DNA from 3 places in the Streptomyces sp. NPDC001351 genome. Region 1 is predicted to be linked to each of the others. Evidence: predicted binding sites of a transcription regulator. Region 1 holds the regulator's gene; each other region holds the start of a gene.
What was found. Region 1 encodes HspR, which represses chaperone genes until heat shock. Its sites were predicted from a motif close to TTGAGNNNNNNNNNCTCAA; they were not measured.
Positions count from the first base shown of each region.

Region 1 (9,778 bases):
CCGAGCGCCAGGCGACCAAGGAGGCCGGCGAGATCGCCGGTCTGAACGTCCTGCGCATCGTGAACGAGCCGACCGCGGCGGCGCTCGCGTACGGCCTCGACAAGGACGACCAGACGATCCTCGTCTTCGACCTCGGTGGCGGCACCTTCGACGTGTCCCTCCTGGAGATCGGTGACGGCGTCGTCGAGGTGAAGGCCACCAACGGCGACAACCACCTCGGTGGTGACGACTGGGACCAGCGCATCGTCGACTACCTGGTCAAGCAGTTCGCCGGCGGCCACGGCGTGGACCTCGGCAAGGACAAGATGGCCCTGCAGCGTCTGCGTGAGGCCGCCGAGAAGGCCAAGATCGAGCTGTCCTCGTCCACCGAGACCTCGATCAACCTGCCGTACATCACCGCGTCCGCCGAGGGCCCGCTGCACCTGGACGAGAAGCTCACCCGGGCTCAGTTCCAGCAGCTGACGGCCGACCTGCTGGAGCGCTGCAAGACGCCGTTCCACAACGTCATCAAGGACGCCGGCATCTCCATCAACGAGATCGACCACGTCGTCCTCGTCGGCGGTTCCACCCGTATGCCCGCCGTCGCCGAGCTCGTCCGCGAGCTGACCGGCGGCAAGGACGCCAACAAGGGCGTCAACCCGGACGAGGTCGTCGCCATCGGCGCCGCCCTGCAGGCCGGTGTCCTCAAGGGTGAGGTCAAGGACGTCCTGCTCCTCGACGTGACCCCGCTGTCCCTCGGCATCGAGACCAAGGGCGGCATCATGACCAAGCTCATCGAGCGGAACACGACGATCCCGACCAAGCGGTCCGAGATCTTCACCACCGCCGAGGACAACCAGCCCTCCGTGCAGATCCAGGTCTACCAGGGCGAGCGCGAGATCGCGGCGTACAACAAGAAGCTCGGGATGTTCGAGCTGACCGGTCTGCCGCCGGCCCCGCGCGGTGTCCCGCAGATCGAGGTCGCCTTCGACATCGACGCCAACGGCATCATGCACGTGACCGCGAAGGACCTGGGCACGGGCAAGGAGCAGAAGATGACCGTCACCGGCGGCTCCTCGCTGCCGAAGGACGAGGTCGACCGGATGCGCCAGGAGGCCGAGAAGTACGCGGAGGAGGACCACGCCCGCCGCGAGGCCGCCGAGACCCGCAACCAGGGCGAGCAGCTCGTCTACCAGACGGAGAAGTTCCTCAAGGACAACGAGGACAAGGTCCCCGGCGAGATCAAGACCGAGGTCGAGGCGTCCGTCGAGGAGCTGAAGACCGCGCTCAAGGGCGAGGACACCGCCGAGATCCGCACCGCCACCGAGAAGGTCGCGGCCGTCTCGCAGAAGCTGGGCCAGGCCATGTACGCCGACGCCCAGGCCTCGCAGGCCGCCGCCGGCGGTGCCGCGGGCGCCGAGGCCCCGAAGGCCGACGACGACGTGGTGGACGCCGAGATCGTGGACGACGAGCGCAAGGACGGTGCCGCGTGACGGAGGAGACCCCGGGCTTCGACGAGAAGCCCGACGTCCCCTCCGGCGCCACCCCCGACGACGCCGAGCCGCAGGCCGCCTCCCCCTCCTCGGGGGAGGGGGCGGCCCCGGCCGGGGACGCAGCACAGATCGCCGGTCTGACGGCCCAGCTGGACCAGGTGCGCACGGCGCTCGGTGAGCGCACGGCGGACCTCCAGCGGCTCCAGGCCGAGTACCAGAACTACCGCCGCCGGGTGGAGCGGGACCGGATCACGGTCAAGGAGATCGCCATCGCGAACCTCCTGACCGAGCTCCTGCCCGTGCTCGACGACATCGGCCGCGCCCGGGACCACGGCGAACTCGTCGGCGGATTCAAGTCCGTCGCGGAGTCGCTGGAGACCGTCGCGGCGAAGATGGGACTGCAGCAGTTCGGCAAGGAGGGCGAGCCCTTCGACCCGACGATCCACGAGGCCCTGATGCACTCGTACGCGCCGGACGTCACGGAGACGACCTGCGTGGCGATTCTGCAGCCCGGGTACCGCTTCGGCGAGCGCACCATCCGCCCCGCGCGGGTGGCCGTCGCCGAACCGCAGCCCGGCGCCCAGACCGTCAAGGCCGAAGAAGCGACCGAGGCGGCCGACGACAAGGAGAGCGGTGGCCCGGACGAGGGCTGAGCTTGAACCGGTCGCAGCACCGACCGCTGTATCGATGAGAGAGGAGGGGCGTCGGGGATGAGCACCAAGGACTTCATCGAGAAGGACTACTACAAGGTCCTCGGCGTCCCCAAGGACGCCACCGAGGCCGAGATCAAGAAGGCCTACCGGAAGCTCGCCCGCGAGAACCACCCGGACGCCAACAAGGGCAACGCCAAGGCCGAGGAGCGCTTCAAGGAGATCTCCGAGGCGAACGACATACTCGGCGACCCCAAGAAGCGCAAGGAGTACGACGAGGCCCGCGCCCTCTTCGGCAACGGCGGCTTCCGCCCCGGGCCGGGCGCGGGCGGCGGCTCCTTCAACTTCGACCTGGGCGACCTCTTCGGAGGCGGCGCCCAGGGCGGGGGTTCCGGAGGCTTCGGCGGCGGAATCGGTGACGTCTTCGGGGGCCTGTTCAACCGCGGCAGCTCCGGCACCACCCGGGTGCAGCCCAGGCGCGGCCAGGACATCGACACCGAGGTCAGCCTCAGCTTCACCGAGGCGATCGAGGGGGCGACGGTCCCGCTGCGCATGTCCTCGCAGGCGCCCTGCAAGGCCTGCTCGGGCACCGGCGACGCGAACGGCAACCCGCGGGTGTGCCCGACGTGCGTCGGCACCGGCCAGGTCGCGCGGGGCTCCGGCGGCGGCTTCTCGCTCACCGACCCCTGTCCGGACTGCAAGGGCCGCGGCCTGATCGCGGAGAACCCCTGCGAGGTCTGCAAGGGCTCGGGCCGCGCCAAGTCCTCGCGCACCATGCAGGTCCGCATCCCGGCCGGGGTGTCGGACGGCCAGCGCATCCGGCTGCGCGGCAAGGGCGCACCGGGCGAGCGGGGCGGCCCGGCGGGCGACCTGTACGTCACGGTGCATGTCGACGCGCACCCCGTGTTCGGCCGCAAGGGCGACAACCTCACCGTCACCGTCCCGGTGACGTTCGCGGAGGCGGCGCTCGGCGGCGAGGTCAGGGTCCCCACCCTGGGCGGCCCGCCCGTCACCCTGAAGCTGCCCCCGGGCACGCCCAACGGCCGCACCATGCGCGCCCGCGGCAAGGGCGCGGTCCGCAAGGACGGCACCCGCGGCGACCTCCTGGTCACCGTAGAGGTGAGTGTCCCGGCGGAGTTGACGGGGAAGGCTCGTGACGCACTCGAGGCGTATCGCGAGGCGACCGCGGGCGAGGACCCGCGGGCGGAGCTGTTCAAGGCCGCGAAGGGAGCATGACCACGATGGACGGCCGTCGACGCAACCCGTACGAGCTGACTGAGGAAACCCCGGTCTACGTCATCTCGGTGGCGGCCCAGCTCTCCGGACTGCACCCGCAGACCCTGCGCCAGTACGACCGCCTCGGCCTGGTCTCGCCCGACCGCACCCCCGGCCGCGGCCGCCGCTACTCGGCCCGCGACATCGAACTGCTGCGCACGGTCCAGCAGTTGTCGCAGGACGAGGGCATTAACCTGGCGGGCATCAAGCGGATCATCGAACTGGAGAACCAGGTCGCCGCGCTCCAGCAGCGCGTCGCCGAACTCCAGGCGGCGGTCGAGGGCGCGGCAGCCGCGATGCAGCAGCGCGAGGCGGCGGTGCACGCGTCGTACCGCCGCGACCTGGTGCCGTATCAGGAGGTCCAGCAGACCAGTGCGCTGGTGGTGTGGCGGCCCAAGCGGCAGCAGGACTGACGTGCATGTGTGACAGGGGCCCGGAGGCCGAACCTCCGGGCCCCTTCCGTATGCCGGGCCGTTGTCGGTGGCCGGTGTCAGCGGCCGACGAAGAACTCCAGCGACGAGCTCTGCTCGCTCTGCCGCCCGTAGGGGTCCACGGCGTACACGGTGGCCGTGCACGGCCCGTTGTAGGGCGGCGTCCAGGAGAGGGAGCCGGTGGTGGACAGCCGGGTGCCGCTGTCGCCGCAGGCGCCGCTGATCTCCCAGGAGTAGCCCTTCAGGACCCGTCCCTCGTCGCCCGCGCCGGGCGCGGCGGTCACCTGGACGGCCTGCCGGGCGGGAATCCCCGCCCTGACCAGCGTCAGCCGCGGTGCGTTCGGGCCGGTCGGGGTGGCCTTGGCGAGCCGGTCGACGGTGATCTCCGCGGAGGGCGCGGACTCGGCGCCCGTGCCGGCGTCCACGGCGACGACGTAGTAGGACGCCTTGCCCGCGGGAGCGAGGCGGTCCTCCCACCAGCCGCCGTGCAGGTCCCCGAGGGCGGTCCAGCCGCCGTCGGTGCGGCGGTAGACACGGTACTGGGGGGCGTCCTCGGGGAGATCCCAGTGGATCTCGGTCCGGTCGTCGTGGAGGGCGCTGGTGAGCCCGGTCGGGGCGGGCGTGGCGCCGGGCTCGGGGCGCGTGGCCGTCACCGGGCCGGAGACCGGGGAGATGTTCCCGGCGCCGTCCACCGCCTGCACCTTGTAGGTGTACGCCGTGCCCGTCCCGGCGGTGACGTCCGAGAAGGACGTCCCGAACACCGTCTCGGGACCGTCCAGGTCCTGTTGTCCCTCCGGCGCGCCCCACACCTCGTAGTGGTGGACGTCCGCCGCCGAAGAGGCTTCCCACGCGACCGTGTTGCCCGCCGTGGTGCCCTTCGCCGTGAGGCCGGTGACCTGTCCGGGCGCCGTACGGTCGGCGGTCGTCACGCCCTGGTCGGCCGAACCCGCGGAGGCGTTGCCCGCCTTGTCGTAGGCACGCACCTCGTAGAAGTACGTGTCGCCCGTCGCCGGCAGGCTCGTGTCGGTGTACGACGTCGAGGTCGTCGTCGCAAGCGGCGTAGCGCCGAACGACGTGCCCTTGAGCCGCCGGTAGACGCGGTAGCCCGCGAGGTCCATCTCCTTGTTCTTCGGCCAGGTCAGCTTCGCCTTCCCGGTCGCCGGGTCGTACGCGACCGAAGTCCCCGTCGGGGCAAGGGGTTTGACCTTGTCGACGTCGGCGGAGGTGCGGGGCTTGTAGGCGAAGGAGACGTTCGCTGTGCCCGTCCAGTTGACGTAGTCGACGCGGAAGGTGTGCTTGCCGGAGGGGATCGTGATGTCGACGGTCTTCTTCACCGTCGTGGACACGTTCTTCCAGAGGTCGACCTTGCGCACGCCGTCCAGGTAGACGCGGATGCCGTCCTGGGTGGCTACCGGCAGGGCGAAGGGGCCACCCGAGCCGAAGCCCCTCGTCACCGTCCAGCGGACGCCGAAGTTGTCCCTCGGGAGGCCGGCGGCGGGGGCGGAGGTCCCCCAGTTCTGGTCGATCGAGGAGTCGCAGTCCGTCTTCTTCGGGGTGCCGGAGAACGACGTGTTCGCGAAGAACTGGCGCTTGAAGACGGGCGAGGCGCAGGTGGTCGCTGCGGCGGCAGGACCGGTCGTCGCGGAGAGCAGACCGGCCGCGGTGGAGAGCACGACGGCGGTCGTGGCCGCGGCGGTCGTGCGTCTGGCTGGGATCATTCGGTCCTCTGGTCGGGAGGGGAACGGCTGGTGGAAGCTGCCGTGATCATGACTCGTGAGGAATCGCGTTGGTTGTACGGATCTTTGCCTTCCGATTGCCTGTCGTTGCATGGAGAGTCCGTAAAGAACCTTTGGAGGCGTTTCCGTCATGCCTTTACATGGTCGGCGGAGTGTTGCGTTGCGCACTCGTTAAGTAGTTGCGCTTGACGCCCGGGGGCCGGTCCGCGTTGGCTTTTCAGTCACCCGGGTCGCACGTTGCGCCCGCGTCCGGAAGGCATCAGAAGTGAGCACCATGCGTCCCACGCGTCGTACCGCCATCGCCGTGGCAGCGTCCACGATGACTCTGTCGCTCTCCTCCTGCGGCGTGCTGAACGTGTCGGGGGACAGCAGCTCGGCGAGCCCCACGAAGGGCAACGACGTCACCGTGGGACTGCTGCTGCCGGAGACGGCCAACACCCGGTACGAGAACTTCGACTACCCCATCATCAAGAAGCAGGTCGCCGCGCTCACCAGGCAGCAGGGCAAGGTCGACTACAAGAACGCCGGCCAGAACGCGGCCAAGCAGGCGGCCCAGATGCAGAAGATGATCGACGACAAGGTCGACATCATCCTGCTGGACGCCGTGGACTCGCACGCCATCGCCGGTGAGGTGAAGAAGGCGAAGGACGCCGGCATCCCGGTCATCGCCTACGACCGGCTGGCCGAGGGCCCGATCGACGCGTACATCTCCTTCGACAACGAACTCGTCGGCGAGGTCCAGGGCCGCACCCTGCTGGAGGCGCTCGGCAGCAACGCCGACACCTCCGACAAGATCGTCATGATGAACGGCTCGCCCACCGACCCGAACGCCAAGCAGTTCAAGGCGGGCGCCCTGTCCGAGCTCAACGGCAAGGTGACGATCGCCGAGTCGTACGACACCAAGGACTGGGACCCGAAGAACGCCCAGGCCAACATGAAGGCGGCCATCGCGGCGATCGGCAAGAACAACATCGCCGGCGTCTACTCCGCCAACGACGGCATGGCCGGCGGCATCGTCAAGGCCCTGGAGAACGCCGGCGTCACCAAGCTGCCGCCGCTCACCGGCCAGGACGCGGAACTCGCGGCCGTGCAGCGGATCGTCTCGGGCGAGCAGTACATGAGCGTGTACAAGTCGTACCCGCAGGAGGCCGCGGCGGCCGCGCAGATGGCGGTGGCCAAGGTGCAGGGCAAGGAGATCGAGTTCGAGGCCCTCACCCAGGACACCGTCGACAGCCCCACCGACAAGGGCATCCCCGCGCAGCTCGTCACCGTGACCGCGCTGACGAGGAAGAACATCAAGTCGACGGTCGTCGCGGACGGCATCTACACGGTCTCCCAGATCTGCACGTCGAAGTTCGCCTCGGAGTGCTCGGCCATCGGCCTCAAGTAGCCGGAGGCGGTACGCGAGAGGGCCGGGGCGGCCGCGCCCCGGCCCTTTGCCGTCGGTGGTGGTCACCCCACCCGCGTGAACACCACCGACACGTCCGGCGGACCGCCCGCCACACCCCGGTAGATGCCCTTGTGCGGGGTGACGTCGTCGTAGTCGCGGCCGCGGGCCACCACGACATGGGACTCGTCGGCGCGGGTGCGGTTGGTGGGGTCGTAGCCGCACCAGTCGCCCGCCCAGTACTCGATCCAGGCGTGGCTCTGCCCGGCGACGGGCCGGTGGAGTTCGGCCTCGCGCTCCGGGTGGAGGTAGCCGGAGACGTACCGGGCCGGCAGCCCCACGCCCCGCAGCAGGGCCACGGTGAGATGGGTGATGTCCTGGCAGACACCCGCGCCCTGCTCCCAGGCCTCCGCGGGCGAGGTGTTCACGCTGGTGGCGCCGGGCAGGTACGACACCCGGTCGGCGACCAGGGCGGAGACCGCGACCGCCGTCTCGTGCGGGTCGAGGCCGGCCGCCGCCTTCCGCGCCTTCTTCACGAGCTTCGCCGGGACCGTCGTACGGCCGGTCGGGCTCGCGAACTCCAACAGGCGGGTGGTCGCGATGCGTTCGGCGACCTCCGCCCAGCTGGGCGCGGGCGGCAGCGCCTCCGGCGGGGAGGTCTCGACCAGGCTGGAGGCCGTGATGGTGAGATCGCCGTGCGGGTCCATCAGGTCGAAGCCGGTGACCTGGGTGCCCCAGTAGTCCCAGTACGACCAGGTGGAGGTCGTGGGGTTGACGGTGACCCGCGCGTCCAGGGTGGTCTGGCCCGGCAGCGTCAGCGGGGTCATGCGGACCTCGTTGTGCGAGGAGGCCGCGGGCTGGGCGTAGGAGACCCGGGTGGTGTGCTCGATACGGAGGCGGCGTGCGCGTTCGGCGGTCATCTCACGCTCCTTCCTGGGCCCACTCGATGGGCCCCTGGTACGGGAAGAACCGCTCGGCCACCGCGTCCGCGGACGCCATGCAGGCCTGCTGCAGGTCACCGAGGAGCGCGGGCAGCTGGTTCTCCAGAGCGTGCGTGTCCAGATATTCGAGGCGGGTGCGCAGCCGCCCGATGGGGCGGCGCGCGGGGTCCTGGCGGGGCCGGCCGAGCGCCGTCAGGCACTCCTCCGCCGTCGTGAGCGCATGCAGCGCCGAGCGCGGGAAGTCCCGGTCCAGGAGCAGGAATTCGGCCACCCGCGGGGTGTCGCCGAAACCGCCGTACACACGGGCATACGCCTCATCGGCGCCCGATGCGCTCAACAGCGTCGGCCAGTCGGGCGCGTGCACGGCGTCCAGCACGCGCACCGACAGCAGCCGTACCGTCATGTCCACCCGCTCCAGGCTGCGCCCCAGCACCACGAACCGCCAGCTGTCGTCCCGGCTCATGGTCGAGTCGGCGAGCCCGAAGAAGAGCGCGGCCCGGCGGCGCACCAGCTCCAGATAGGCGTACGGGCCGGTACGGCGGGCCGCCATCCGCTGGTCGGCCAGCGCGTGCCAGGTGGAGTTGAGGCACTCCCACATCTCGGAGGAGATGGCCTCACGGGCGCTGCGCGCGTTCAGCCGGGCGGCGCCCAGCGCCCCCTCGATGGAGCCCGTCGAGCGGGCGTCGAAGGCCAGCTGGTCCAGGACCTGCTGCATGTCGCAGGGCCCGGCTCCCGCGTCCATGCCGAGGATCGCGTACAGCGACCGGCAGGCCGCGTCCTCGTCGCGCCAGGGGTCCTCCAGCAGCCGGTGCAGATACGCGTCGAGGATGCGGCCCGTGGCGTCGGCGCGCTCGACATAGCGGCCGGTCCAGGTCAGGGCCTCGGCTATCCGGGACAGGATCACGTCGTTCACTGCTGCTGGGCCCCTTCCTGTACGACGGCACGGGTGCCGTCGGGTCCGAGCCGGCGCGGGGCGACGGAGGGCAGCGCGCCGGCCGGTTCGGGCGCCGGCTGCTCGGCGGGGCCCTCCGCGATCACCCAGGTGTCCTTGGAGCCGCCGCCCTGGCTGGAGTTGACGATCAGGTTGCCCTCCTGGAGGGCGACGCGGGTCAGCCCGCCGGGCAGCACCCAGACATCGTTGCCGTCGTTCACCGCGAAGGGCCTGAGGTCGATGTGGCGGGGTGCCAAGCGCTCGCCCGCGAGGGTGGGGGAGGTGGACAGGGCGACGGGCCGCTGGGCGATGAAGCCGCGCGGGTCCGCGATGACGGCTTTGCGAGTGCGTTCGAGGGTGTCCTTGTCGGCCTTCGGGCCGATCACGATGCCCTGCCCTCCGGCGCCGTCCACGGGCTTGATGACCAGCCGGTCGATCTGGTCGAGTACCGCCTCCAACTGTCCTGGCTCATCAGGCCGGTAGGACTCGACATTGGGGAGGATCGGTTCTTCGGAGAGGTAGTAGCGGATCAGGTCCGGAACGTAGGTGTAGAGCAGCTTGTCGTCGGCGATCCCATTGCCCACGGCATTCGCGAGTGTGACGTTGCCCGCCATGGCGGCGCCCATGATGCCGGGGCAGCCGATCACCGAGTCCGGCCGGAAGTGGAGCGGGTCGAGGAAGTCGTCGTCCAGGCGCCGGTATACGACATGGACGGGCACCTCGCCGCGCGTGGTGCGCATCCACACGCGGTTGTTCCGGCTGACCAGGTCGTGCCCCTCGACCAGCTGCACGCCCATCAGCCGGGCGAGCAGGGCGTGTTCGAAGTAGGCGGCGTTGCTCGGGCCCGGGGTGAGGACCACGACCCGCGGGTCCTGCACACCGTCGGGGGCGGCGGCCCGCAGGGCGGCGAGCAGCTTCTGCGCGTACCCGTCGACCGGCACCACGTGCTGTTCCG
Region 1 is NZ_JBIAWS010000004.1:241,822-251,599, reverse strand. It holds gene dnaK (molecular chaperone DnaK) at 1-1,472, shown strand, start outside; gene grpE (nucleotide exchange factor GrpE) at 1,469-2,125, shown strand; gene dnaJ (molecular chaperone DnaJ) at 2,183-3,358, shown strand; gene ACFY1U_RS15970 (heat shock protein transcriptional repressor HspR) at 3,364-3,810, shown strand; gene ACFY1U_RS15965 (PA14 domain-containing protein) at 3,888-5,546, opposite strand; gene ACFY1U_RS15960 (sugar ABC transporter substrate-binding protein) at 5,839-6,954, shown strand; gene ACFY1U_RS15955 (transglutaminase domain-containing protein) at 7,017-7,871, opposite strand; gene ACFY1U_RS15950 (alpha-E domain-containing protein) at 7,873-8,805, opposite strand; gene ACFY1U_RS15945 (circularly permuted type 2 ATP-grasp protein) at 8,802-9,778, opposite strand, start outside.

Region 2 (9,778 bases), on a different contig from region 1:
CAGTAGACGCCCATCGCGAGGGCCTGCTCGGCGACCCAGCCCGCGCCGAGGGACTGGAGCTTCTCCGCGGTCGGCGCCCCCTGCGCGGCAAGGTCGAGGGCTCCTTCCAGGGCGGCGGTCGTCTCCTCGTGGCCGGGGTGGCGGGCCAGCAGGCGAAGTGTGCGCAGCACCGCGCCCTCCAGGGAGTCCCCGTCCACTGCGTACGCCACGATCGCGGCCAGTGCGCCCGCCGCGTAGTAGCCGGTGGGGTGACCGTGGGTGATCTGGGCGCCGCGGGCGGCCATCGCGAAGGCCCCCTCGGCGGAGTTGATCAGGCCGAAGGGGGCCGAGCGCATCACCGTGCCGCAGCCCTTGGAGTCGGGGTTGACCCGGCCCGGCCTGCCGTCGAGCGAGAGCGACGGGTCGGGGGCGTACTTCTGGGCGACCCCGGAGAGGCAGGCGTTGCCGGGCGCGCGGCGGGAGTACAGCCAGGGCTCGTCGATCAGACCGCCCGTCGGGGCGCCGCCCTGCTCCGGGCCCGGCTTCGACTGGGTCTCCAGCCAGCGCTCGTACGCCTGGAGCAGCATGTGCGACCAGGCGCCGCCGATCCCCCTCATCCGCTCCCGGGCGTGCGCCTGGATCAGGGCCTCCACGGTGAACAGGGTCATCTGTGTGTCGTCGCTGACCAGGCCCAGCGCGCCGTACGCACCGGGCACGAACCCGGTCACCCCGCGTTCGCCGTGGAGGGCACGGATACGGTCCAGGGAGTTGAACTCGATGGGATAGCCGAGGGCGTCACCGATCGCCCCGCCCAACAGACAGCCACGCACTCGGGCGCGGTACACCGCGGCGGTCTCCAAGGTCGGCTTCAACGGCCAGGTCATCTGCTGCGCTCCTCGACTACGGTCGTACGTATGGCCATTGTCGCGACCGGAACCGCCACCTCCACGACCGGCCCCTCCGACAAGAGCGTCGGCCCCCTCCTGCGGTCCTGGCGCGAGCGCCGCCGGGTGAGTCAGCTGGAGCTGGCGCTGCGGGCCGACTCCTCGGCGCGGCACATCAGCTTCATCGAGACGGGCCGTTCGCGGCCGAGCGAGGAGATGGTGCTCAGGCTCGCCGAGCATCTCGACGTCCCGGTGCGCGAGCGCAACTCCCTGCTGCTGGCGGCCGGTTACGCCCCGCACTACCCGGAGACCCCGCTCGACTCGCCCGAGCTGGACGCCCTGCGCCAGGGCATGGAACGCCTCATCCAGTGCTACGAGCCCTACCCGGCGTTCGTCGTCGACTCGGTGTACGACGTGGTCGCGGCCAACCGGGGCATGACGATGTTCCTGGACGGCGTCGCGGAGTCCCTGCTCGAACCCCCGCTGAACGCCATGCGGTTGACGCTGCACCCCGAGGGCCTCGCGCCGCGCATCCGCAACCTCCCGGAGTGGCGCGGACATCTGCTCGCGCAGATGGAACGGGAGATCGCCCTGCACCGCTCCGCACCACTGCGGGCGCTGTACGAGGAGGTGGCGGCCTACCCGGTGCCGCAGCGGGAACACAGTCAGGGCCCCGAACCGGCGGAACCCGTCCCCTACTTCGCGCTCCCGATGCAGATCGAGCACGAGGGCCGGACGCTGTCCTTCGTCTCGTCCATCTCCACCTTCAACACGCCCATGGACGTGACGGTCGCCGAACTGGCCATCGAGACGCTTCTTCCGGCCGACCCGGCGACGGTCAAGTACCTCCAGTCGCTGATGCCCTGACGGACGTCCGCCGGACGGCCCGCGTGGCGAGCGCCTCTTCCCGGAACCCGTGAGACTGGCGGCGGAACATGACACACTACTGCGCGGTTGCTTCGGCGCGTAGGGGAGGCGTGGCGTGAGTGAGCGGCGTCCCGCGCCCACCGTGGGCCAGGTGGTGCTCGGCAGACGCCTGCAGGAACTGCGCGAGGCGGCACAGCTCAAGCGGGAGGAGGCCGCACGCGTCCTGCGGGTGGCCCCCGCGACCGTACGGCGGATGGAGATGGCCGAGGTCGCCCTGAAGATCCCGTACGTCCAGGTGCTGCTGGAGACGTACGGCGTCCCGGACGACGAGGCGGCCGCGTTCGTCGCCCTGGCCGAGGAGGCCAACCGGCCGGGCTGGTGGCAGCGCTTCCACGACGTGCTGCCGGACTGGTTCAGCCTGTATGTGAGCCTCGAGGGCGCCGCCGGCATCATCCGCTCCTACGAGCCGCACTTCGTGCCCGGGCTGCTGCAGACCGAGGACTACGCACGTGCGGTGATGGAGGCGGGCACCGTCGGGCAGACCGGTCCGGAGACCATCGAGCGGCATGTGTCGCTGCGGATGGCGCGGCAGCGGCTGCTGGACCGCCCGGATCCGCCCCATCTGTGGGTGATCATGGACGAAACGGTTTTGCGGCGCCCGGTGAGCTTCCGCGGCGAGGTGATGCGCGAGCAGCTGGACAAGCTGCTGGAGTTCGCCGAGCGGGACCGGGTCACGCTGCAGATCGCCGAGTTCAAGGACGGCCCGCACCCGGGGACGTACGCACCCTTCACCCTGTTCCGCTTCGACGAGCCCGAGCTGCCCGACATGGTCTTCACCGAGTATCTGACCGGTGCCCTGTACCTCGACTCGCGCACGGAGGTCTCCGCGCATCTGGAGGTCCTCGACCACATGACGGCGCGGGCCGCGTCGGCCCAGCGCACGAAGAAGATCCTGCGGGAGCACCGCGAGGACTTCTGAGCCACCCACTACACCTGTCCGACCGGAGGAGAAGACCCCGCATGACCGGATCCGACGCCGCACCGCAGATCGACACCAGCCGGCCGCACCCCGCCCGCGTGTACGACTGGCTGCTGGGCGGCAAGGACAACTACCCGGTGGACGAGGAGCTGGCCCGGAAGATCCTCGCCGTGGACAACAGCGCGGTGCGCGGGGCGCGGGCCAACCGGCGGTTCATGCACCGGGCCGTCCGCACCGTCGCCGAGGCCGGGATCCGCCAGTTCCTGGACATCGGCACGGGCATCCCCACCGAGCCCAATCTGCACCAGGTGGCGCAGGCCGTGGCGCCGGAGTCCCGGGTGGTGTACGCGGATAACGACCCGATCGTGCTGCGGCACGCCCAGGCACTGCTGCGCGGCTCCGAGGAGGGCCGCACGGAGTATGTGCACGCGGACGTGCGGGACATCGACACCCTGCTGCGGCAGGCCGCCGAGACCCTGGACTTCGCACAGCCGGTCGCGCTGTCGCTGGTGGCGCTGACCCACTACCTGGACGACGGCGTCCACGACCTCCTGGCGAAGTACGTCGCGGCGCTCGCCCCGGGCAGCCATCTGATCCTTTCGCAGGTCACCCCCGACCTCAATCCGGAGGCCATCGCGAAGGCGGCGGGCGCCTTCCGCGCGAGCGGCACCCCGCTCTTCCCCCGCTCGATCACGGACTTCCAGCGCTTCTTCGAGGGCCTGGAGCTGCTCGGCCCCGGCGTGATCCCGGTGACCGGGTGGCGGCCGGAGGCCGAGGACGTGGCGGCGCAGACGGAGGGCATCGTTCCGGTGTACGCGGGGGTCGCCCGCAAGCCCTGACGTCGTGCACGAGCACCCATACGGGCGCCATGAACAGGTGCGTTCCTCCGCCCGCCCCTAGCGTCGAAGCACGGGGTGAGCAAGGGAGCGACGCAGGTGGCCGAACCGCGAACAACGCCCGCCGGGCCGGGAGCGGCGCTGCTGCGCGCAAGATGCTTCTTGCGGTCCGCAGCCACCGCCCCCGACCGGCCCGAGTGCGAACCCCGCGGCTGCGTCAGGGGCGTCTGCCGTAGCTGTACCACGAGGCTCTCGCCCGGCCCGGAGCCCCCGTCTTCGCCCGGGCCGGCATCCAGCCGTCTGCCGCTGGTGTCGGTGGCGCACTTCCACGCCCTGCGAAGACGCCGGACCACGGACGAGACCAAGGAGGCCTGATGCCCTCGGACGCCGTGCTGTACCAGGCGGCAGCGCTCTGCCTGACCTATCCCGACGACGGCTTCCGCGCCCGGCTGCCCCTGCTGCGCGAGGCGGCCCCGCAGCTGCGGGAGTTCACCGACCACGCGGCCCTCACCCCGCCCGGCGAACTGGCCGCCCACTACGTCCAGGTCTTCGACTTCAAGAACCGGCACAGCCTCTGTCTGAGCTGGTGGCGGGAGGGCGACACCCGGCGGCGCGGCAGGTCGCTGGTCCGCTTCAAGGACGTCTACCGCGCCGCCGGCCTGGAGTTCACCGGCGAGGAACCGCCCGACTTCCTGCCCGCGGTACTGGAGTTCGCGGCCCGCACCGGCGACACGGACCTCCTCACGGAACACCGCGGGGGCCTCGGGCGGCTGCGGGCCCGGCTCACCGACTTCGGTACCCCGTACGCATCCGTCCTGGATGCCGTGTGCGCCACCCTGCCGATCCCCCACACGGAGGTTCGCTCATGACCACGCTCCTGTGGGGCGTTCTGCCGTATGCCGCCTTCGCCCTGCTCGTCGCCGGCCTGATCTGGCGCTACCGCTACGACAAGTACGGCTGGTCCACGCGTTCGTCGCAGGTGTCCGAGTCGAAGCTGCTGAACATCGCCTCCCCGGCCTTCCACTACGGCATCCTCTTCGTGCTGGCGGGCCACCTGGTGGGCCTGTTCGTCCCCCGGTCGTGGACCGACTCGATCGGCGCCCGCGAGCACACGTACCACCTGTTCTCGCTCTACGGCGGCACGGTGGCCGGCGCGCTCGCCGTCGCCGGGATCCTGCTGCTCATCCACCGCCGCCGCACGCACGCCCCGGTGTTCCGGGCGACGACCGTCAACGACAAGCTCATGTACGTCGTCCTGATCGCCGCCATCTGGCTGGGCATGGCCGCCAAGCTCAGTCATGTCTCCGGCGACGGCTACAACTACCGTGCGTCCATCGCCCCTTGGGCCCGCAGCCTGTTCACGCTCCAGCCGAGGACGGACCTCATGGAGGGCGTGCCGGTGCTGTACCGGGTCCACGCGACGATCGGCATGGCGCTGATCGCGCTGGTGCCGTACACCCGCCTGGTCCATGTGTTCAGCGTGCCGGTGCAGTACCTGTTCCGCCCGTACGTGGCCCACCGCAGCCGCGAGCCCAGGCAGTTGGGACCGCGGCCGGAGCGGCGGGGCTGGGAGAAGACGGGCGTGTGACGGTCAGGCCGCGCCGCCCTTCGTGTCGCGGTCCTCGTCGACGATCTCGGCGTCGACCACGCCCTCCTCGTCCTGTGGTGACGTCTGCTGTTCGGTGCCGCTTCCGGAGGCGCCCTGGTCGGCCTGGGCGTACATGGCCTGGCCCATCTTCTGGCTGACGGTGGCGAGTTTCTCGACGCCGGTGCGCAACTCGTTGGTGTCGGCGTTGTGTTCCAGCAGGCCCTTGAGTTCCGTGGCGGCCGCCTCCACCTCCGCTTTGGTGTCGGCGGGGATCCGCTCCTCGTTCTCGCGGATGAACTTCTCCGTCTGGTAGACGAGTTGTTCGGCCTGGTTGCGGGTCTCGGCGGCCTCGCGACGCTTTCGGTCCTCCTCGGCGTACTGCTCGGCCTCCCGCATCATGCGGTCGATGTCGTCCTTGGGGAGCGCCGAGCCGCCGGTCACCGTCATCTTCTGTTCGCGGCCGGTGGCGAGGTCCTTGGCCGACACATGCATGATGCCGTTGGCGTCGATGTCGAAGGCGACCTCGATCTGCGGGACCCCGCGCGGGGCCGGGGGCAGACCCGTGAGGTCGAAGACGCCGAGCTTCTTGTTGTACGCGGCGATCTCGCGCTCGCCCTGGTAGACCTGGATGCCCACCGAGGGCTGGTTGTCGGTGGCCGTGGTGAAGATCTCCGAACGCCGGGTCGGGATGGTCGTGTTGCGCTCGATGAGCTTCGTCATGATGCCGCCCTTGGTCTCGATGCCGAGGGACAGCGGGGTGACGTCGAGGAGCAGCACGTCCTTGACGTCACCGCGGATGACGCCGGCCTGGAGGGCCGCGCCGACGGCCACGACCTCGTCGGGGTTGACACCCTTGTGCGGGTCCTTGCCGGTGAGCTCCTTGACCAGGTCGGTGACCGCGGGCATCCGGGTGGAGCCGCCGACGAGGATGACGTGGTCGACCGCGGAAAGCTTGATGCCGGCGTCCTTGACCGCCTGGTGGAAGGGGGTCTTGCAGCGGTCGAGGAGATCGGCGGTGAGCTCCTGGAACTGGGCGCGGGTCATCTTCTCGTCGAGGTGCAGCGGCCCCTCGGCGGAGGCGGTGATGTAGGGGAGGTTGATCGTCGTCTCGGACGAGCTGGACAGCTCGATCTTGGCCTTCTCGGCGCCCTCGCGCAGCCGCTGCACGGCCATCTTGTCGCCCGCGAGGTCGATGCCGTACTGCCCCTTGAACTTCTTGACGAGGTGCTCGACGATCCGCTGGTCCCAGTCGTCGCCGCCCAGGTGTGTGTCGCCGTTGGTGGCCTTGACCTCGATGACGCCGTCGCCGATCTCCAGCAGCGACACGTCGAAGGTGCCGCCGCCGAGGTCGAAGACCAGCACGGTCTGCTCCTCGCCGCGGTCCAGGCCGTAGGCGAGGGCCGCGGCCGTCGGCTCGTTGATGATCCGCAGGACCTTCAGGCCCGCGATCTCCCCTGCCTCCTTGGTCGCCTGCCGCTGGGAGTCGTCGAAGTACGCCGGTACGGTGATCACGGCGTCCGTGACGTCCTCGCCGAGGTAGGACTCGGCGTCCCGCTTCAGCTTCTGCAGCACCCGCGCGGACAGCTCCTGCGCCCGGTAGCGGGTGCCGTCCACGGAGCCCTGCTCGGGGAAGCGCCAGCTCGCGTCGCCCATGTGCCGCTTCACGGAGCGGGCGGTCCGCTCCACGTTGGTCACGGCCTGCCTCTTCGCGACCTCCCCGACGAGCACCTCGCCGTTCTTGGCGAAGGCCACGACCGACGGTGTGGTCCTGGCCCCCTCCGCATTCGCGACGACGGTGGGTTCGCCGCCCTCCAGCACGGCCACCACCGAGTTCGTGGTCCCCAGATCGATCCCGACCGCACGTGCCATCTCCGTCCCCTTCCGCCAGGGCACTCCTCACACACCAGCACAAAACTTGAGTGCGCTGTTGTCAATGCCGCGTACTCCGGGTACCCGGAAACGACGGTGCCGCGCCCCCTGTGTCGGGGGCGCGGCACCGAAGGACGTCCGGGACGCGGGCGGGTGTCAGGCGAGCTTGGCCGACAGGGTGATCGTCGTGCCGGTGAGGGCCTGGCTGACCGGGCAGTTCTTCTTGGCGTCCTCGGCGGCGGCGACGAAGGCGTCGTTGTCGATGCCGGGGACCGTGCCCTCGACGGTCAGGTGGATGCCGGTGATGCCCTCACCCGGCTGGAAATTCACGTCGGCCGAGGTGATCAGCTTGGTGGGCGGGGTGCCGGCGCCGGCCAGGGCGTGCGACAGCGCCATGGAGAAGCAGCTGGAGTGCGCGGCGGCGATCAGCTCCTCGGGGCTGGTCTTCCCGTTCGCGTCCTGGGAGCGCGAGGCCCAGGTCACCGGCTGCTCGGCGATGGCACCGGAGGAGTCGAAGGAGACGACACCGTTGCCCTCGAGCAGGTTGCCTTCCCAGACGGTGTGTGCGGAGCGCGTGGTTGCCACGATGAATCCCTTCGAATTCTGGCTGTTCCTGTAGGACACCATCCGATCACATTCCGGCTCACCGCACCCGGAACACCGGCCCACGCGCGGTGAACGGCAGCCGCGCCCCCTGCGGGATCAGATACGCGTGCTCGCGCCGCACCCGCAGGACGTCGCACCAGCCGTCCGTGATCACCAGTACCGGCGCGCCCGGTGGGAAGTCGTCCGCCCGGTGCAGCAGGTCGATGCCCGGCTGCAGGACCGTACCGCCGCGGCCGTGGACGCGTACCCGGCCGGCGATCTCCGTGACCGGCACGAAGCCCGCGTCGTGCGGGGCCGTGTCGCAGAAGATCACGCGGGCGGCCGGGACGTCGCGGGCCTCGGCGTAGGAGGCGATGGCTCCGAGGGCCTTGCCGAGGAGGGTGCGGTCCATGGAGCCGGAGGTGTCCAGGACGACGCCGAAGGTGCAGCGGGCGATCTCCTCGGGCGGGAAGCAGCGGCCGGCGCGCGGGATGTCGGGGGTGGAGGCCTGGCGGCGCGAGGGGCGGGCGTATGTCCGTACGGGCTGCGGGCTGGGCACGAACTCGTCGAACCAGCGGGCCAGTCGGGCATCCCAGGGCAGGGGCGGGTGGCTGAGGGTGCGGATCTCCTCGACCAGGCCGCCGGGGAGGAAGCCGCGCTCCTGCTGCTGGTGCAGGTCCAGGCCCTGGCTCAGGCCCCGGCGGTAGAACTCGTCGAGGTCGACGTACGCGCCGGGCGGGCCCAGCGGGGCGCCGAGCATGTCGCCGCTGCCCTTGCCGCGCAGGGTGGACAGGCGGCGCATGCGGCGCAGGTCGCCGACGAGACGGTCGTAGACCTCCTCGGAGGAGAGGCCGGTGAGGGCCGGGTCGTGCAGGAGGCCCTCCGGCATGGTGCCGACCTGCATCTCCTGCAGCCAGCCGTTGATCACGTAGTCGCAGGCGATGTTGAAGAGGTAGTGGTCGCGGGTGCCGCAGCGGTCGCCGTGGCGCAGGGCGGCGTGCAGCATCTCGTGGGCGAGGATGAACCGCCATTCCTCGTCCTCGAACCGGCGCAGCGGGTTGAGGTAGATCTCGCCGGCCTCGGCGTTCACCGCAGCCACGGAGATGCCGTGCGCGCGGGCGAGTTCGGCGTCGGCGACGAGTGTGATGCCTGCCGCGATGCCGCCGAGCAGTGGGTAGGAGGAGATGAACCAGCTCAGGGCCCGCTCCCAGGGGCGCTGCGGGGCGACTTCCCCGCTGAGGGAGTCGCGGCGGCCGCCCGCCATGTCCATCGCCGCGGACACGGTCCGGGTCAGGGCGGTGGCGAACGCCAGCTGGTGGTCCGGGGGCGGGCCGTAGTACCCGTGCCAGGTCAGGAGCAGCTGGTCGGGCTCGCCGCCGGCCGTGCCGCAGCGCTCGTACGCGGGTGGGAGCCCGTCCCGCCGCCAGCGCGCGGCGAGTTGCTCCTCGTCGCCGTCGGGGTAGGAGGCGGGCAGCGCCTCGGGGGTCTCGCCGATGGTGAAGTTCAGCAGGAAGCGGTTGACGACGACGCAGCGTGCGGCGAGGTCGTAGCGGTCCGGCTGGGTGCGCTCCCCCTTCGCCGCCGGGACGTGTCCGAAGCCGAGGTGCAGGACGGCGTGGGCGAGGGCCCAGGCCCAGGCGGCGGGTTCGGCCAGCCGGTGCGGGTGGACGTGCAGGTCGGCAGCGGAGTCGACGACCACGAGTCCGTCGCGGGGCGCGATCTCGCACTCCTCGTCGCGGCAGACGTCGAACTCCACGGCCGCGAGGGCCGGGTTCGCCTCCACCAGCGCCATCCCCGCCGCGAACGCCTCGGCCGCGAGGTCCCGCTTCTTCTGCCCGTTGCCCTTGGTACGGCTCACCGCCGCGCCTCCACCAGCCGGGGCATGTCCCGGGCGGCCTCGATGAGGAACCACGAGGGCAGGACGGGGTTGCCGTCGGCGTCGGAGGCGATGACGGTCCGGGCGACCTCGACGGAGATCTCGGCGAGCTGCACCAGCAGCGACTTGGCGCGGTACGCGGTCTGCCGGCCGTTCGCCGACATGTGCTCCTTGCTGACCGGGAGTTCCTTGATCAGACGGCCGCGGAAGGACTCGGCGAGGTAGTAGAGCAGGTCGCGGTCCTCGATGCGGTTCGGCCAGCGGGCGTCGCCCTTGACGATCGCCTCGATCCCGAACTGGCTGCGCACGATCTTG
Region 2 is NZ_JBIAWS010000003.1:994,605-1,004,382, forward strand. It holds gene ACFY1U_RS14700 (ADP-ribosylglycohydrolase family protein) at 1-863, opposite strand, end outside; gene ACFY1U_RS14705 (helix-turn-helix domain-containing protein) at 894-1,730, shown strand; gene ACFY1U_RS14710 (helix-turn-helix domain-containing protein) at 1,846-2,709, shown strand; gene ACFY1U_RS14715 (SAM-dependent methyltransferase) at 2,751-3,548, shown strand; gene narJ (nitrate reductase molybdenum cofactor assembly chaperone) at 3,920-4,414, shown strand; gene narI (respiratory nitrate reductase subunit gamma) at 4,411-5,133, shown strand; gene dnaK (molecular chaperone DnaK) at 5,137-7,002, opposite strand; gene ACFY1U_RS14735 (OsmC family protein) at 7,159-7,587, opposite strand; gene ACFY1U_RS14740 (hypothetical protein) at 7,646-9,379, opposite strand; gene ACFY1U_RS14745 (ATP-binding protein) at 9,442-9,778, opposite strand, start outside.
Region 2: dnaK (molecular chaperone DnaK) is a predicted target of HspR. The motif match lies at 7,049-7,067, and genes of this name have one in related genera.

Region 3 (9,778 bases), on a different contig from region 1:
TCAGCCGGCGCAGGATGCGCAGCTGCTCCTCGCGCTCCGGCTTGGAGTGCGGGCGCTCGATGCGGTCCTGGATCCACTTGCGCTGCTTCGGGTCCTGGATGTGCATGAACTCGATGCCGGTGGTGCGGCAGTACGAGTCACGCAGCACGCCCAGGATGTCGCGCAGCTTCATCAGGGACTTGCCGGCGAAGCCGCCGACGGCGAACTCGCGCTCCAGGTCCCACAGGGTGAGGCCGTGCTCGGTGATGTCCAGGTCGGGGTGCTTGCGCTGGCGGTACTCCAGCGGGTCGGTGTCGGCCATGACGTGGCCGCGGACCCGGTAGGAGTGGATCAGCTCGAAGACCCGGGCGGCCTTGGTGACGTCGTCGTCGTGCGAGGCGTCGATGTCCTTGAGCCAGCGGACCGGCTCGTAGGGGATGCGCAGGGCCTCGAAGATCTCGTCGTAGAAGCCGCTCTCGCCGAGCAGCAGGTTCGCGACGATCCGCAGGAACTCGCCGGAGGCGGCGCCCTGGATGACCCGGTGGTCGTAGGTCGACGTGAGCGTCATGACCTTCGAGATGCCGAGCTTGTTCAGGGTGTCCTGGCTGGTGCCCTGGAACTCCGCCGGGTAGTCCATGGAGCCGACGCCCATGATCACCGACTGGCCGGGCATCAGACGCGGCACCGAGTGGACGGTGCCGAGGCCGCCGGGGTTGGTCAGGGAGACCGTGACACCGGTGAAGTCGTCCATCGTCAGCTTGCCGTCGCGGGCGCGGCGGACGATGTCCTCGTAGGCCTGCCAGAACTCGAAGAAGTTCAGCGTCTCGGCCTTCTTGATGCCCGCGACGACCAGCTGGCGGTCGCCGTTGGGCTTCACCAGGTCGATCGCGAGGCCGAAGTTGACGTGCGGCGGCTTGACGAGGGTGGGCTTCCCGTCCTTCTCCGCGTAGTGCCAGTTCATCGACGGCATCGTCTTGATGGCCTGCACCATCGCGTAGCCGATCAGGTGCGTGAAGGAGATCTTCCCGCCCCGGGCGCGCTTGAGATGGTTGTTGATGACGATGCGGTTGTCGAACAGCAGCTTCACCGGGACCGCGCGCACGGACGTGGCCGTGGGCAGCTCCAGGGAGGCGTTCATGTTCTTCGCGACGGCGGCGGCGGGACCGCGCAGGGTCACCAGCTCGGGGCCGTCGGCGGCCTCGGTCGCGGGCGCGGCCTTGGCGGCGGGCTTCGCCGGAGCCGGGGCGGCCTTCGCGGGAGCGGGCGCCGGAGCGGCGGCCGCGGGCTTCGGGGCCGCGGGAGCCGGGGCGGGCGCCGCGGGGGCGGCCGGGGCCTGCGCAGCCGGGGCGGGCGCCGGTGCTGCCGGGGTGGAGGTCTCTGCGGCCCCCGCGGCCGCAGTACCCGCCGGAGCCGAGGCGGCAGGCGCGCCCGGCTTGTAGTCGGCGAAGAAGTCCCACCAGGCTCGGTCTACCGAATTCGGGTCCTGGAGGTACTGCTGATAGATCTCGTCGACGAGCCACTCGTTGGGGCCGAACGCCGCAGCGGGGTTCTTGCCCGCTTGGTCTGCGTCGGTCGAGATGCTCGAGTTACTGGGGGACTGTGGCGACACGGCGGCAACCGCCCTCTTCCGCTTCACAAGGTGATGGACAGCGGGAATAAAGGCTACGCCCCCAAGACCCGGAAGGTCAGGCCGGGCAGGTTCATCGTCGCGTAAGTCACATCGGAAACCGCGTTTCGGGCCTGGAAATGGCGGGAAACAAACGCGGTTCCGGTACGGAGCGAGGGTGACGGGAAACGCCGAGGCAGGCCCTGCACGCGCTGCGTGCGGGCGTGTGCCTGATCACACGTGTCCACCGGGGCGGACCCCGGTGGATCTTGAGGCTCCGGTTCGGACTTTACGTCAACTTTGAACGGATGTCTCTCCCGGGAGGGTGACGAGAATCCGGCAGCCCCGCTCGGATTCGGCCACTCCGATCCCGCCACCGTGCAGGTCGACGGCCCAGCGGGCGATCGCGAGGCCCAGCCCCGTACCGCCGTCGCCGCCCTGGCCGTTGGAGGCGCCCGCGCCGCCCCGGTTGAACCGCTCGAAGACCCGGTGCCACTCCGAGCGCGGAATGCCGGGGCCCTCGTCCAGCACCTCCAGCTCCAGCGACTCCGGCAGCGCGCCGCGCCGCGCCTTCACGGTCACGCGGCCGTGCGGCGGGCTGTGCTTGACCGCGTTGTCGATGAGATTTGCCACGACCTGGTGGATCCGCTCGGGGTCCGCGTGCGCGGTCAGCTCCGGTGGGGACACGTCGAGGTGCAGATGGACGTCCGTGCGCGTGTGGCTGCCGGAGCCGGAGGCGATGCCCGCGCGCGCGGGCACGGCCATGTTGGCCTCCTTCAGCACGCCCGACAGGTACGGCCACACCTCGAAGCGCCGCCGGCGCAGCGGTACGACCCCGTTGTCCAGCCGGGACAGGTCCAGCAGCGTCTCCACCAGCCGGCCGAGCCGCTCGGTCTGCTTCAGGGCCGTACGCATGGTCTCCGGGTCGGCCGGGGAGACACCGTCGACGATGTTCTCCAGCACCGCCCTGAGGCCCGCGATGGGCGTGCGCAGCTCGTGCGAGACGTTCGCCACCAGCTCCTTGCGCTGGCGGTCCTGGGCCTCCAGGTCGTCGGCCATGCGGTTGATCGTCTGCGCCAGGTCGCCCAGCTCGTCGCGGCGGTTCTCGCGCACCCTGCGGGTGTAGTCGCCGTGCGAGATGGCCTTGGCGACCGCGTTCATGTCGTCCAGCGGCGCGGTCAGCGAATGGGCCACGAACTGCGTGATCAGCAGGGTGGCGATCATCGAGAAGACCGTGATGAAGCGCAGCTCCGTCGCCGTGCGCATCGCTATCATCATCAGCCCGGTGGTGATCAGGACCGCGATGACGACGAGCGCGCCCAGCTTGGTCTTGATCGAGAACGGGCTCACACCGCCCCAGGGCTCCCCGGGGCTTCTCCGGCCGGCCGGATCGCCGCTCATGGCGTCGGGGTCTCCAGCGCGTAGCCCACGCCGTGCACCGTGCGGATCCGCTCGGCGCCGATCTTCCGGCGCAGCGCCTTGATGTGGCTGTCGACCGTACGGGTGCCGGAGGCGTCCGCCCAGTCCCACACCTCGGCAAGCAGCTGCTCACGGGAGAGCACCGCGCGTGGGGTGTTCGCGAGGCAGACCAGCAGGTCGAACTCGGTGGGCGTCAGATGCACGTCCTCGGAGTGCACGCGCACCCGCCGCTGGGCGTGGTCGATCTCCAGCTCGCCGAGGCGCAGGATGCCGCTTCTGGGCGTCGCGGCGGCCAGTGCGGCCCGCTCCACCCGGCGCAGCAGCACATGCACGCGTGCGGCCAGCTCCCGCATGGAGAACGGCTTGGTCATGTAGTCGTCGGCGCCGACGCCGAGCCCGACCAGCATGTCGGTCTCGTCGTCACGCGCGGTCAGCATCAGCACCGGCACCGGGCGCTGGGCCTGCACACGGCGGCAGACCTCCAGGCCGTCGAAGCCCGGCAGCATGATGTCGAGGATCAGCAGGTCGGGCTGCCAGGCCTCGGCGGTGTCGACGGCGGCCGGGCCGTCACCCGCGGTCTGCACGAGGAAACCCTCTGCGCGCAGGCGGGCCGCGATGGCGTCGACAATGGTCGCGTCGTCCTCGACCACCAGGACCCTGCGCTGCGCGCCCGGGCTCGCCGTCGTGCCGTTGTGGGATGTGTGGGTCTGCTCCATCGCCCGCCCCTGAGTTGCTTTCCGGAATCCGTGGGGTGATCCGTTACCTGGCTCATGCCTGCGCATGCTTGCGATTGACGCTTGAATGATCTGCGCCAGAGAAGCAGAGTACGGGGAGTCACCGTCCCACGGCTATCCAGGTCGGACGGCGATGTGCACAACGTCGGGAACGCCACGGGCAACCGGGATCTCTTCGGTACGCACCTGTTGGAACCCGGCATTCCGCAAGGTTTCTTCGAAATCCGGAGAGGGCTGCGCGGACCACACCACCAGCACCCCGCCTGGCTTCAACACCCTTGCGCAGCTTGTCAGTCCGGCGGGCGAGTAGAGATCGTCGTTGCCCTCGGTGACGGTCCAGTCGGGGCCGTTGTCGATGTCCAGGCAGAGGGCGTCATAAGTGGCGGATGTCTCACGGACGTACTCGATCAGATCCGTCACCACGATCTGGGTGCGCGGATCGGCGACGGCCTCGGCCGACAGGGCGGCGAGGGGGCCGTTCAGGTGCCAGTCGACGATGGCGCGCTCGCGCTCCACGACCGTGATCGCGCCCCAGCGCGGGTCGGCGGCCGCGTGTGCGAGCGAGAAGCCCACGCCGAGGCCTCCGATCAGCACGTCCGGCGCCGTGCGGGGGCCCAGGGCGTCGAGCGCGGCGTCCACGAGGAGCCGCTCCGAGCGGCCGTCCGAGGTGTCCATCAGGAAGCAGCCGTTGGCGATGATCTGCAGCAACTCGCCGTGCCGGCGGAGCACGACCTCGCCGTACGGGCCCTCGCGTCGGTCCAGGACCACAGGGGTGTCGTAGATGGCGGTCATGGCCTCCATCCTGCACGAACTCGGGTTTACGGCCAGGGGAATTACCGGGGTCGCACCCCCCGCGAATTACCCGTTCGTGGGACGTGGGGACGTGCTGGGCTCAACTGCTGCGGCGGGGGATGGCGTTGGAGCTCGGCGCAGGCCGGGGACGGGGGGCGGGCGGCTGCAGGCCTCCGCCTCTGCCCCCCGCGACGGCGCCATCGGCGAGGCGTCCGTCCGCCGCACCGGCGACCGGGACCCGCGACCCGCGCGGCGCACGCCAGGGAGGTCGACCCGCTGAGGCCGTAGAGGACGAAATCAGGAAGCAGGGGTTGTCCTCTGACGCAGGAAAAGCATGAGAGGTTGCTATGAATCGCCTCCAGCGTGGCGTCGGTCACAGACAGGGACCCCTGTGGTTGCGAAGGGTGGGGCGCAACGGAAGGAGCGCCGCACCGTGGAACCCCTCGCGACGGCCGACAATGAACCCTCGGTCGCGCCCCTTCCCGACGTGTCCGAACTTCTCGACGGTATGCCGCGTCAGCGCGGCGCGGTCACCGTCGCCGTACCGACCGTGCAGGTGCCGCTCCCCGCGGTACGCGCCCTCCGCCCCTGGCGCCTCCTGCCGACCCCCACCGGTACGCCGTTCACCTTCGCCTACGCGGCGGTCCTCGCGCTCACCACACTGATCACCACGTACGCCGCCCCGTCCCTCGTCGACACCCTGCTCCAGGCCTCCAGCACCGACGTCGCACACCTCGTGCAGACGCCCGTGCTGGTGCTGCTCGCCAGCGCGCTGTGGATCGCGGGCGGGATCGCGTCGCCGTACGTGGTCTGCTTTCTGCTCGTCCTGACGGCGCTGGAGCGGCGGATAGGCGGGGCGCGCACGGCCGTCGTCTTCCTGCTCGGCCATGTCCTGGCCACCCTCGCGACCGAGGTCCCCATCGGCCTTGCCGTCCTCGTCGGCCACCTCCCCGACAGCTCACTGCACCGCTTCGACTACGGCATCAGCTTCGGCGTCGCCGCCAGTGTCGGCGCCCTGGCCGGGCTGCTCACGCCCTGGCTGCGCTGGCCGGTGCTGGTCCTGTTCGGCGGCATGCTGGTCGAAGACCTGATCGAGTTCACGGACCCGCTGAGCAACTGGGGCCACCTGATCTCCCTGGCCATAGGCATCGCGACCTGGCCGATGATCCGCCGCTGGTACCGCACGACCACGGCCTGACTGCCGCTCGATCGCGGATTCTTTTCACCTCGCCCGGCGTTGTGTCTTCTCAGCCCGTCCGGCGTTTGAGGACAAGGCCCCTTGAGGGCCGAAGCGGGGGTCTGGGGGCGGCAGCCCCCAGTAAACGCCCACCTCACCGCCGTGATCGCTGACAGCGAACGGGGTCCCGGGAACATTGGCGGAGCGCCATGCATTGAGTCGGCATAACTCAACTTGACTGCCGGAGGGTAGATCATGGCATCGACGTCCACACCGCTCACCCTGCCCGTGCTGCCGCTCGACGACGAGGTCGTGCTGCCCGGCATGGTGGTTCCGCTGGACCTCAACGACACCGACGTACGCGCCGCGGTGGAGGCCGCCCAGGCCGCCGCCCGCTCCGAGCCGGGAAAGCCCAAGGTCCTGCTGGTGCCACGCATTGACGGGACGTACCCGGGCACGGGTGTGCTCGGCACCGTCGAGCAGGTCGGCCGGCTCGCCGACGGTGACCCGGGCGCCCTGATCCGCGGCCGCGGCCGCGTGAAGATCGGCGCGGGCACCACCGGCCCGGGTGCGGCGCTGTGGGTCGAGGGGACGAGGATCGACGAGAGCGTGCCCGAGCCGCTGCCCGGTCACGTCACCGAGCTGGTCAAGGAGTACAAGGCCCTTGCCACCGCCTGGCTGCGCAAGCGCGGCGCCTGGCAGGTGGTCGACCGGGTGCAGGCCATCGACGACGTCTCCGCCCTGGCCGACAACTCCGGATACTCGCCCTTCCTGAGCACCGATCAGAAGATCGAGCTGCTGGAGACCGCCGACCCGGTCGCCCGCCTCAAGCTCGCCACCCAGCATCTGCGCGACCACCTCGCCGAACAGGACGTTGCCGAGACCATCGCCAAGGACGTCCAGGAGGGCGTCGACAAGCAGCAGCGCGAGTTCCTGCTCCGCCGCCAGCTGGAAGCCGTACGCAAGGAACTGCGGGAGCTCAACGGCGAGCAGGACGGCGAGGAGTCCGACGACTACCGCGCCCGCGTGGAGGCCGCCGACCTGCCGGAGAAGGTCCGCGAGGCGGCGCTCAAGGAGGTCGACAAGCTGGAGCGGTCCAGCGACCAGTCCCCGGAGGGCTCCTGGATCCGCACCTGGCTGGACACCGTCCTCGAACTGCCGTGGAACGAGCGCACCGAGGACGCGTACGACATCCAGGGCGCCAAGGCGATCCTGGACGCCGAGCACGCGGGCCTGGAGGACGTGAAGGAGCGCATCACCGAGTACCTGGCGGTACGCAAGCGCCGCAGCGAGCGGGGCCTCGGCGTCGTGGGCGGCCGCCGCGGCGGTGCCGTACTGGCCCTCGTCGGCCCGCCCGGCGTCGGCAAGACCTCGCTCGGCGAGTCCGTCGCGCACGCCATGGGCCGCAAGTTCGTCCGGGTCGCCCTCGGCGGTGTCCGTGACGAGGCGGAGATCCGCGGCCACCGCCGTACGTACGTCGGCGCGCTGCCCGGCCGTGTCGTCCGCGCCATCAAGGAGGCCGGTTCGATGAACCCGGTCGTCCTGCTCGACGAGATCGACAAGGTGGGCTCGGACTTCCGCGGCGACCCCGCGGCCGCGCTCCTCGAGGTCCTGGACCCGGCGCAGAACCACACCTTCCGCGACCACTACCTGGAGGTCGAACTCGACCTGAGCGACGTCGTCTTCCTCGCCACGGCGAACGTCCTTGAGGCCATCCCGGAGGCCCTGCTCGACCGCATGGAGCTGGTCCGCCTGGACGGCTACACCGAGGACGAGAAGATCGTCATCGCCCGGGACCATCTGCTGCCGCGTCAGCTGGAGCGTGCGGGGCTGCAGTCGGACGAGGTCACCATCGACGAGAGCGCGCTGCGCAAGCTCGCCGGCGAGTACACCCGCGAGGCGGGCGTCCGCACCCTGGAGCGCTCGATCGCCCGGCTGCTCCGCAAGGTCGCGGCGCAGCACGAACTGGGCGACCGTGAGCTGCCGTTCACCATCACGGACGGTGACCTGCGCGGCCTGATCGGACGGCCGCACCACGTGCCCGAGTCCGCCCAGGACCCGGCGGAGCGCCGCACGGCGGTCCCGGGCGTGGCGACCGGTCTCGCGGTCACCGGCGCGGGCGGCGACGTCCTGTACGTGGAGGCGTCCCTGGCCGACCCGGAGACGGGTGCGGCGGGCCTGACGCTCACCGGTCAGCTGGGTGACGTGATGAAGGAGTCGGCGCAGATCGCGCTGAGCTTCCTGCGCAGCCACGGAGCCGAACTGGAGCTGCCGGTCGCGGACCTGAAGGACCGTGGAGTGCACATCCACTTCCCGGCGGGCGCGGTCCCGAAGGACGGCCCGAGCGCGGGCGTCACGATGACGACGGCCCTGGCGTCCCTCCTGTCCGGGCGCCTGGTCCGCACGGACGTGGCGATGACCGGCGAGGTCTCGCTGACCGGCCGCGTCCTGCCCATCGGCGGCGTGAAGCAGAAGCTGCTCGCCGCGCACCGGGCGGGTGTCACCACGGTGATCATCCCGAAGCGCAACGAAGCCGACCTGGACGACGTCCCGGCGGAGGTGCTGGACAAGCTCGACGTCCACGCCGTGACCGACGTCCGCCAGGTCCTGGAGCTGGCCCTCGCGCCCGCCACTAGCGACGCGAAGCCGGAGGTTCCGGTGGCGGCGTGACGGACGCCACCGGACAGGCAAGGCCCGGGTCCCGTGAGGGAGGCCCGGGCCTTCGCCCTGCGTATCGACGGCTCAGCCGTTGGCCAGTGCCTGCACCCGGTCCAGCGCTCCATTGAACTTGTCGTGGTCACCGACGGTCGGCCCGGACGACGTGTACTGCCACATCGTGTAGTAGCCCCAGCCTGCCGGCAGCGTCCCGGCGTCCGACGCGTACCGAGCGATCCACAGCGGGTTGGCCGAGGCGAAGCCCGCGTAGTTCCCGGTGCAGTCGCTCCACCAGCTCGTCGCCGTGTAGATCACGGCGTCCCGGCCCGTGCGCGCCTTGTACGTGTTCAGGAAGTCGGCGATCCAGCTGACCATCGCGCTCGCCGACTTGCCGTAGCACTCGGCGCCGTACGGGTTCCACTCGATGTCGAGGGTGCCGGGGAGGGTCTTGCCGTCCCTGGACCAGCCGCCGCCGTGGTCGACGAAGTAGTTCGCCTGGGTCGCGCCGCTGGTGGTGTCGGGGGTGGCGAAGTGGTACGCACCGCGGATCATGCCGACGTTGTACGAGCCGTTGTACTGCTGGGCGAAGTACGGGTTCGTGTAGTACGTGCCTTCGGTCGCCTTCGTGTACGCCCACTTGACCCCGCTGCTCCACAGCGTGGACCAGGCGACGTTGCCCTGGTAGCCGGCGACGTCGACGCCCTCCGTCTGGGTGGCGGCGGTGGGGGCGGGGGTGCCGCTCCGCCCGTCGTGGGCGAGGACGCCCATGCCCATGCGGGCGGAGCCGCGCGGCGGCTTGGCTGTGCCGGCCGCGTCGGCCGGGGCGGTGAGGGCCAGGGAGAGGGCGGCGAGCAGGAGCCCGGCGAGGAAGAGGCGCCGGGGGCGGACCGATCCGGATCTGTGCACGGGCATAGCGTGCCTCCGAGGGCTCGGTGATGCTCGGTGGGGAAGCGCTGCAGGGCCGAGACGCCGTTGGCGTGGGCATGTCGGCCATTTCCTGGTAAGGAAGCTACGCACGTAGAAGAGCCGGTGGGAAGGGGGGCCGGAGGCTGCCGTTGGTCTAGCCCTGCGAAATACTTGTGGAGCTGCGGCAACGACGGGGTCTGGCGGAAACTTTCAGGATCGGGAAAACCGAGGCAGGGGCTGACGTGCACGAAGGCGGAAACGGGGACGAGGGCGGACTGTCGTCCCAGACGTCACCGAGCGGCGCGGACCAGGAATACCTGTCCCTTGAGCGCGAACTGACCGTTCTGCTGCGGCGCGCCCGGGCCAGCCAGGGCGAGATGGCCCGCGAGGTCCACCCCGACCTGGAGTCCGCTGCGTACGGCCTCCTCGTACGCCTCGACGAGCACGACCGCCTGCGCGCCACCGAGCTCGCCGCCTACATCGGCGTGGGCAAGGCCACCATGTCCCGCC
Region 3 is NZ_JBIAWS010000002.1:857,201-866,978, forward strand. It holds gene ACFY1U_RS09595 (multifunctional oxoglutarate decarboxylase/oxoglutarate dehydrogenase thiamine pyrophosphate-binding subunit/dihydrolipoyllysine-residue succinyltransferase subunit) at 1-1,588, opposite strand, end outside; gene ACFY1U_RS09600 (ATP-binding protein) at 1,880-2,986, opposite strand; gene ACFY1U_RS09605 (response regulator transcription factor) at 2,983-3,720, opposite strand; gene ACFY1U_RS09610 (spermidine synthase) at 3,853-4,530, opposite strand; gene ACFY1U_RS09615 (rhomboid-like protein) at 4,964-5,728, shown strand; gene lon (endopeptidase La) at 5,963-8,377, shown strand; gene ACFY1U_RS09625 (lysozyme) at 8,450-9,274, opposite strand; gene ACFY1U_RS09630 (MarR family winged helix-turn-helix transcriptional regulator) at 9,511-9,778, shown strand, end outside.
Region 3: lon (endopeptidase La) is a predicted target of HspR. The motif match lies at 5,922-5,940, and genes of this name have one in related genera.